Regions from separate parts of the Alkalibaculum bacchi genome, predicted to be linked through region 2. Evidence: a T-box and tRNA genes for the amino acid it is inferred to sense, from the RefSeq annotation. Region 2 holds a T-box; the other holds one or more tRNA genes.

Region 1 (4,430 bases), on a different contig from region 2:
TCATTTGCATTCTCTCTAACACTACAAGTATTGAGTATGACCATATCAGCCTTGTTATCTTCATCTGTAGGCTGATAACCTAAATCTTTTAGCAATCCAGAAATTTTCTCAGAATCATTTTCATTCATCTGACAACCGTATGTCATGATTTTAAAATACTTTTCTAACATTTTTCACCTCGTCTGTTTTAAAGATACATTATATCAAAATATGAAGTTGTTTTGTAGGGGTAATAAAAATATCGCAGAATTTTTGCTTTAAGGGGGAAATCTTTTAAAATGAGGTGGTCAGGTGGTCGGGTGGTCAACAAAAACTTCAAAATCAGGGAACTCGCCTTAAGGCGAGCAATTTAAGATCCTTCGCTACGCTCAGGATGACCAAGCAGTAGCTAAGGCAAAAGGCTAAAATATAAATAAAAATGAGAATTAAATTTAAAATATAATTTTTATTTAGAAAAGATTAGCTTTCTCTTCCAAACTCGCAAAATATTACCTGTTTATTATCTTTTAATCTTCACATACTATGACTAACAAGAAAAAAGGAGGTGTTAATAATGAGCCGAAGAAAACAAAAAGCAGGACTTGAAAATTTCAAGATGGAATGTGCAAGGGACTTAAATGTCAACCTAAAACAAGGTTACAATGGAGATTTGACTTCTAAAGAAGCTGGTTCAATCGGTGGAGAAATGGTTAAACGTATGGTTCGTTCTTACGAAGAACAACACATGAATAATCTTTAATAAAAATAGTACATTTAATATATATTTAGATTTATAAGTATATTAAGAAGCAGTGTTGTGGCTTCTCGTAATTATAAATCTAAACAACAAGAGCAGGGCCATTTTCGCCCTGTTTTTTTGTTTAGGTGAATGCGGGAAGCTGAAAGCGGAAAAATCATCTCGCCTTTAGGCGAGGTAAGTAAGATCCTTCGTCGCAAGCTCCTCAGGATGACAATGTAGTAGCTCGAGTCAAGGAATAACTGTTATTGGGGAACGGTGAGGGCACCGTTTCTTACCATTTGTTTTGTACATTCACATTAGCTTCATGTGTTTTCCCTCACACATTAGCTTCATGCATTTAATATATAAGTTAATGTACAAGTTAATGTATGAGTTAAAGTGTCGGAAGAATATCTCGATTATGTCTCACTTAAAGTCACCTATGGTGACTATTGGTTTTACATAGAACTTATAACATAGAACTTAGAACTGTAGCTTTAACGGAATAATCTCTTAAACACGAATTTCTTCTGTTCTAACTGAGAATATTTTTCTTTAATATCTACTAGTTCATAAGTTTTTTCTTTTAATTTCATCTTTAATTTTGCATTTTCAGATATAAGAACATCTTTGTCTTCTAGTTCTAAATCTTTTTTAAATTCGTCTATGGTATTATTAAGCTTGCATATGGTCTCATTGATCTTGCTAAAATTTGTATACATAACGTCATTTAGACTATCTAAGTGCATTGCCACTTCTCGTATAGCTAGATTATTCGCCTCATTACTAGAATTACTAGAATTTTCGTTAAAAGGTACAGGGGCCGTTTCTCCAGATATTTCATCTTCTACTGTAGGAGATTTTAGAATTTGTTTGATTTGACTGTTATTATAACCTTTATTTTTCAAATCTTTTATGTACTGAAAAGTTTCAATTTCTTTAATCGTATATTCTCTACGATTGCTCTTATCCCTTGGAACATGTATGTCAAATTCACCTTCGTAAAATCGAAGAACATGAGGTTCGTAATCTAAAATTGTAGCCGCTTCCGATATGGTATGTTTTTGAATACTCAATTTTATCACCTTTTTTATCGTAGTTTACTTGTCCATTATATTCCACATATTGCGAGGATTATATTGAAATTTGTCAGAGGAGAAAGATTTTTTTAAAAAATTTTGTTGACAATCTTTTCTGAATATTGTATATTAATATTTGTCCTCAGGGACACGTAAGATTTAAAAAGATCGAGGTGTAGCGCAGTTTGGTAGCGCACATGGTTTGGGACCATGGGGCCGAAGGTTCGAATCCTTTCACCTCGACCATTTTTTCTTTATTTTTATGTTTAAATGCAAATTTTGTGGGGGCTTTTAGCTCAGTTGGTTAGAGCAACCGGCTCATAACCGGTAGGTCCGGGGTTCAAGTCCCTGAAGGCCCACCAAGTCTTTTAATGAATAATGTATAATTAAAATACTTTTTTATTACTTATTCTTCCCTAATAACAATTAAAGTCATTAAAAACTTGACATTTTAAATGATTTAATGTATATTATAATTTGTAACTTATCGAGGTGTAGCGCAGTTTGGTAGCGCACATGGTTTGGGACCATGGGGCCGAAGGTTCGAATCCTTTCACCTCGACCATTTTTTCTTTATTTTTATGTTTAAATACAAATTTTGTGGGGGCTTTTAGCTCAGTTGGTTAGAGCAACCGGCTCATAACCGGTAGGTCCGGGGTTCAAGTCCCTGAAGGCCCACCAGTTTTTAATGAATAATTAATAGTGAACAATGTACAATTAAAATTACCTCAAATTATTCATTATTAATTGTTTATTATTCATTAAATACGCCCAGATAGCTCAGTCGGTAGAGCAGGGGACTGAAAATCCCCGTGTCGGTGGTTCGATTCCGCCTCTGGGCACCATTTTAAAAGCTAATACATCGTAAGTACTCTCCCCTATATTATATAATAATATACTGGCGTGGCTCAACGGTATAAGTAGCGAACCAAAATTTCGCTTTTTGAAATTTTACGTGAGTCACTTAGTTAGGCAAATTAGTATAGTGCATTATTATGAAATGGGCAATAAACAATATATAACATGCTGGCGTGGCTCAACGGTAGAGCAGCTGACTTGTAATCAGCAGGTTGTAGGTTCGATTCCTATCGCCAGCTCCATAATGACTTTAAACCATATCTTTAACTAGGATATGGTTTTTTTATTTTATGAATTAGTCACATATAGGATATTAAGCAATCAGGGCTTAGGTATTCCTTTTGGGGCTTAGGATTCTTCGCTTCGCTCAAGAATGACTGGGGCGCGGCTCCGTAAGTCTTTGTTTAAGTGCTGAAGTACTTTTCTGACTTTATCTTCTCCCCTAGTCATTCAATTGCTAACCTTCAACACTAGCATTAGTGCTACCAACGGTGGCTAAAGGTTTTCCCGTCCAACGAACCAACCGTCCAACCAAAAAAGGGCTAACGCCCTTTTTTTATTTAAACAAATCTCCGAACAAATCTCCTAATGTTGGATTTGCGTTTTCATCTTTATATACGCTTATGTTTTCTTCGATTTCTACTTGTTTTTCTACTTTTTCTATGGTTTCTTTAATGCTTAGAGATACTTTCTTTTTGTCATTATCAATACCTATGATTTTTACTTTTACAGTATCTCCTTTATGAAGCACAGCATCAACACTTTCCACCTTTTCATGAGAAATTTGTGAAATGTGAATTAAACCTTCCACTGTTGGTGCAATTTCAGCAAATGCACCAAAAGATACTGTATTTGTAATTGTTCCTTCTACAATATCTCCTTTTTTATTATTGTTAACAAATGAAGTCCATGGATCTTCCGTCATTTCTTTTACGCTTAATTTAATCTTTTGATTTTCTTCATCTAAATTAATGATTACTGCTTCAATTGTATCTCCTTCAGATAATACATCATTTGGATGATTTACCTTAGAATGAGATAAATCTGAAATGTGAACGAACCCATCAAGAGCACCAATATTAACAAAAACACCGTAATTCATAATGGATTTTACTTTACCACTAATCTTTTGCCCTACTTCTAAAGAGCTGAAGAAATCACCTTTCACTTTTGCATCTGCTTCGACTTTAGCTTTATGTTCTGCTTCTACTATTACCTTTTGAGATAAGATTACTTTGTTTTTCTTTTTATCAAATTCAATAATCTTCCCTCTTATTTGCTTTCCTACTAAAGATTCTAAATCTTTTACGAATTTATAATGATATTGTGAAGCAGGCATAAAGATTTCTGAGATTCCTACATCAACCATCAAGCCACCTTTTATAGCTTTTACAACTTTACCTTCTAGGATTGTGCCTTCTTCATAAGCTTTTTCTAATTCGTCTTTCGCTTTTCTCTCTTCTAGACGTAAAACAGAAAGCTCTACGCTATCGGTACCAATATTTAATACCAATGCTTCAATATTATCTTGTGGATTTACTATTGTACTTAAGTCTACATCTGAATCTTTTGTGTACTCAGATTTTTTGATGATTCCATCTGTTTTATATCCTACATTAACGATAATTTCATCTTTTGATGCAGATATTACTTTTCCCTCTACAATGCTGCCCTTTCTAAAACTTTTGAAGGTGTCCTCATAAGTGCTGTTCATGTTTTCCATATTGTTTTCTTGATTTTCCATAAAATTTATAACCTCCTCGATAATCCATTGG
Region 2 (4,430 bases):
TTCTGGATCTTACAGATACGGTATTATTCTCTACTTCTTTATCTCCTACTACAAGCATATAAGGAGTCTTTTGCAATTGAGCTTCTCTAATCTTATAGCCGATTTTTTCATCTCTAAAGTCTACATCTACTCTTATACCATTATCTCGATATAGCTTTTTGATTTTATCACAATATTCGTGATGAATTGGAGCGATTGGCAAGATGATTACTTGTTGAGGTGTCAACCATAATGGGAATGCACCTGCAAAGTGCTCAACTAAGATTCCTATGAATCTCTCAATACTTCCAAGTACGGTACGATGTACCATTACAGGTCTATGTTTTTCTCCATCTGAGCCTACATAAGTCAAATCAAATCTCTCAGGCAATTGAAAATCTAATTGTATCGTACCGCATTGCCATGTTCTTCCTAGAGAGTCCTCTAAGTGGAAGTCGATTTTAGGACCATAGAAAGCCCCATCTCCTTCATTTACTTGATACTCTTTTCCCAAAAATTCTAAAGCCTCTCTAAGAACATCTGTAGCTCTATCCCACTGTTCTTGAGACCCAATAGATTTTTCGGGCCTTGTAGATAATTCTATATGATAGTTAAAGCCAAAGACATTGTATATATAATCTGTCAACTCAATTACTCCAACCAGCTCATCTTTCATCTGCTCAGGAGTCATATAAATATGAGCATCATCTTGGGTAAAGTTACGAACTCTCATAAGCCCATGTAATGCACCTGATAGCTCGTGACGATGAACAGATCCTAGTTCACCCATTCTCACAGGAAGATCTCTGTAAGAATGCATATGATTTTCATAAATCATCATAGAGCCAGGACAGTTCATAGGCTTAATAGCGAATTGCTTTTCGTCTATTTCTGTTGTATACATGTTTTCACTGTAATTGTCCCAGTGTCCCGACTTCTTCCAAAGCTCTACATCTAATATGGTTGGCGTTTTGATTTCGCTATAACCTCTTTTTGTATGCTCTTCTCTCCAGAAGTTTTCTAATTGATTTCGTAGAACCATACCCTTTGGATGAAAAAATGGAAATCCAGGGCCTTCTTCATGTAAAGAGAACAAGTCCAGTTCTTTTCCTAATTTTCTGTGGTCTCTCTTCTTTGCCTCTTCTATTTTCTCTACGTATTCCTCTACTTGACTCTTCTTCGGGAATGAAATCCCATAAATTCTTTGGAGCATTTTGTTCTTTTCGTCCCCTCGCCAATAAGCTCCAGCTATACTCAATAGCTTATAGGCTTTTACACTACCTGTATTCATCAAATGGGGTCCTGCACAAAGATCTATAAAATCTCCTTGTGAATAAAAGCTTATAATAGCGTCTTCTGGCAAGTTTTCAATAAGCTCTACCTTGTAATCTTCTCCCATAGCGATCATTTTTTCTAGAGCTTCTTTTCTCGGTAAAGTAAATCTTACGATTTCATTTTTTTCTTTGATGATTTTTTTCATTTCTGCTTCAATCTTCTCTAAATCTTCTGGTGTAAATGTTTTTTCTACATCAAAATCATAATAAAAACCATTGTCAATAGCTGGTCCTATTGCTAGCTTTGCCTTTGGAAATAACCTTTTGACAGCTTGCGCCATAATGTGAGTACTAGTATGCCAGTATGCGTGCTTTCCTCCCTCACTATCAAAAGTCAAAATATTTAATTGTGAATCTTCTGTAATTTCTGTTCGTAAGTCTACTAATTCACCATTTAATTCGCCAGCACAAGCCACTCTTGCTAAACCGTCGCTTAAGCTTTTAGCCACTTCGTAAATAGTAATATTATCTTTGTATTCATGAACAATGCCATCTTTTAATGTAACTTTTATCATATTGATCCTCCTGTGTTTGTTTAAATTATCGTATTTTCGCATAAAAAAATCCTTCGCTTGTTATTGCAAAGGACGAAAAAATTCCGCGGTTCCACCTTAATTGATATAAATCCACTTTCATACATGATAACGGTATGTACCGATAAGACTTACTTATTTCAGCCCATGACTCCAAGGTGGTATTCAGATAGCCTAATTAAGAAATACTTCCAGCAAATGTATCTCCTCTCTTGTAACCGGTCTAACCTACTCGTCCTCTTCACAGTCTTTCTTTCATTTTATATAAAAATATAATACTTTTATCTCAAAATGTCAACTCTATGATGAATAATTTTATATCTTTACTGATGAAATCAAAGCCTCCCTGCCACATTGTAATATATAGCTGGCGGACATAGTCGTCCACCACTACACACTTTAATAGCTAGATGTAAGTCTATACCACCAGCGGTGGTGTCATGGTTTTGCTTACCACCTTACCACCTGACCACCTGACCACCTAGAATCACCACCTTAAAGCGTTTCCACATTAGACGGTATCTTATAAATCACGTCTTTTCTCTCCACAATAAATTCTGCCTTATCCATAAGTTCTTGATCCTTTTGAACTCTATCAACAAGTTTTTTTATAGGGTTAATCAGCACTGGATGCCCTACGATTTTCAACATATCATAATCGCCATTGGTGTCACCATAAGAATAACTCTTTTCTAAATCAATATTGTATTTACGGACAAATTCATCTATGGCTACCATTTTGCTCTCCGATTCCCACATAGGAATGAGCTCACCAGTAAATTTATTTTCTTCATCTACTAAGTACTCTGTGCCTTTGTATAATTTTACGTCGTATTTTTCAGCCATCTTTTCAAGTATAAAAGAGGGGCTTCCAGATACAAAGATTACCATATGACCTTGCTTCTTATGCCAATTAATTCGGTCTCTTGTAAATCGGTATACCCTATCGCCTTTTAAACTGACTACTTGCTCTGTTATAAAATTGATGTAATCCTTATCTATTCCTTTTAAGTGGCTTATATGAATATTTGCAATTTCTAATAGGAAGTCTTCGTAATCTCCATGTCTCTTTGCCCAATTTTCAAACTTCTTTTTAGCACTTCCATGCCATATAGCTGGATCTAGTACTTCATATTTTATTAATTTTTTAAAGTGTTCAACCATAAGAGAATCTCTGTACAATGTACCATCTACATCAAAAAAAGCTGCTATACACATGCCTTTACCCCCTAAATAGGTTATTGTTATATATTATACCAGTCTTACCCAAGTGTAACCATAAAAAACAAATTTTATGATTTTTTTATAATTATGATGTTTTTTTTCTTTATAAATTTACCATTTCACATATAACTCTTTTATATAGGATTTTTTTTAAAATAACGTTAATACTAATAGCTGAGATTACTTATGAGGTGATATCTTTTGCATATTATTTTTATTCGAACAGTCATTTTGTATTTAGCCGTCTTTTTAGTCATCCGCTTAATGGGAAAAAGGCAAGTTGGCGAAATGCAACCTTCCGAATTAATCGTCACCATTATGACAGCAGATATTGCTACTGGTCCCTTAGAAAGCATTGATACGCCATTATTTAATGGCCTAGTTCCTTTAATTGCCATGCTATTCATAGATTCCTTTATGATTTTCGGAATACTAAAAACTCGTATTGGCAGGAGATTTATTACAGGAAAACCTTCTTTTCTTATGAAAGATGGCGTTTTACAGGAAAAAGAAATGAAGGCTCAACGAATTAGTTTAAGTGATCTTCATGAGGAGCTGCGCTCGCAAGGACATCCCTTATTACATGAAATCAACACTATTATACTTGAAACGAATGGGCAAATGAGCATTATCTGTAAGGATAATTCTTCCTTACCTGTTAACGTGATCGCAGATGGACTAAGGCTGCATGAAAATCTAAAAGAAGGAAATATTGCAGAAAAATGGCTTGACACAGAACTTAAGAAGAACGGAATAGTCTCCGATAAGGAAGTATTTCTAGCATATGTAAGTGATGGAAGTCTATATTTCCACAGAAAGGAGCAATAATATGAAACCTTTATTCATCTCTATTGCCCTTGTTGCGGTTTATTTATTCGGTGCTACTTATTTATACAGCGAGATTGAAGAAACTTCGAACATCTTATCAAAAGATCTTGTTGAAATACAAACCCTAGTAAAGGAAGAGGACTGGGAAGAATCCCAAAAGATCTACGATTCTTTTAAAAGAAAGTGGAAACCAACCTCTACTTTATGGATGACCTATGTTGGCCATGATGAAATTGACAATATTGAAGAAGCCATAAGAGAAGCCGATGCCTACTTTGAAGTACAAGATGTAGGTGGAGCTCTAGAAAATCTCTCAAAGCTCAGTTATTATCTTAAGCATATATATGAGAAAGAGAGAATCAGCTGGTATAACATTCTCTAAGGGAGAAAGAAAATACTTCCTACATCAGTTAAAGGCCCATGATTTAGGCACTTATAGTCATATCCTTTCGCCTTTAACAAAGAGCAAATCTTTATATAATCTGGATGAAGGGCGATATCTCCGTTAAATAAAACAATGCCCTTCTCCTGG

What was found. The T-box of region 2 lies ahead of thrS (threonine--tRNA ligase). A T-box ahead of a tRNA ligase gene usually reads a tRNA of that ligase, here a tRNA-Thr.
Region 1: it has a tRNA-Thr gene. The T-box ahead of thrS (threonine--tRNA ligase) is inferred to sense a tRNA for this amino acid. The anticodon was not compared.

The regions. Positions count from the first base shown of each region.
Region 1 is NZ_QNRX01000013.1:50,867-55,296, reverse strand. Features, by position in the region: gene miaB (tRNA (N6-isopentenyl adenosine(37)-C2)-methylthiotransferase MiaB) at 1-170, opposite strand, end outside; gene DES36_RS10300 (alpha/beta-type small acid-soluble spore protein) at 554-739, shown strand; gene DES36_RS10295 (MerR family transcriptional regulator) at 1,216-1,794, opposite strand; tRNA gene DES36_RS10290 (tRNA-Pro) at 1,967-2,043, shown strand; tRNA gene DES36_RS10285 (tRNA-Ile) at 2,083-2,159, shown strand; tRNA gene DES36_RS10280 (tRNA-Pro) at 2,286-2,362, shown strand; tRNA gene DES36_RS10275 (tRNA-Ile) at 2,402-2,478, shown strand; tRNA gene DES36_RS10270 (tRNA-Phe) at 2,567-2,642, shown strand; tRNA gene DES36_RS10265 (tRNA-Thr) at 2,823-2,897, shown strand; gene DES36_RS10260 (bifunctional 4-hydroxy-3-methylbut-2-enyl diphosphate reductase/30S ribosomal protein S1) at 3,212-4,430, opposite strand, start outside.
Region 2 is NZ_QNRX01000007.1:140,132-144,561, forward strand. Features, by position in the region: gene thrS (threonine--tRNA ligase) at 1-1,828, opposite strand, end outside; T-box leader at 1,894-2,100, opposite strand; gene DES36_RS07020 (HAD-IB family hydrolase) at 2,342-3,064, opposite strand; gene DES36_RS07025 (DUF421 domain-containing protein) at 3,272-3,898, shown strand; gene DES36_RS07030 (DUF4363 family protein) at 3,900-4,280, shown strand; gene DES36_RS07035 (DUF6873 family GME fold protein) at 4,277-4,430, opposite strand, start outside.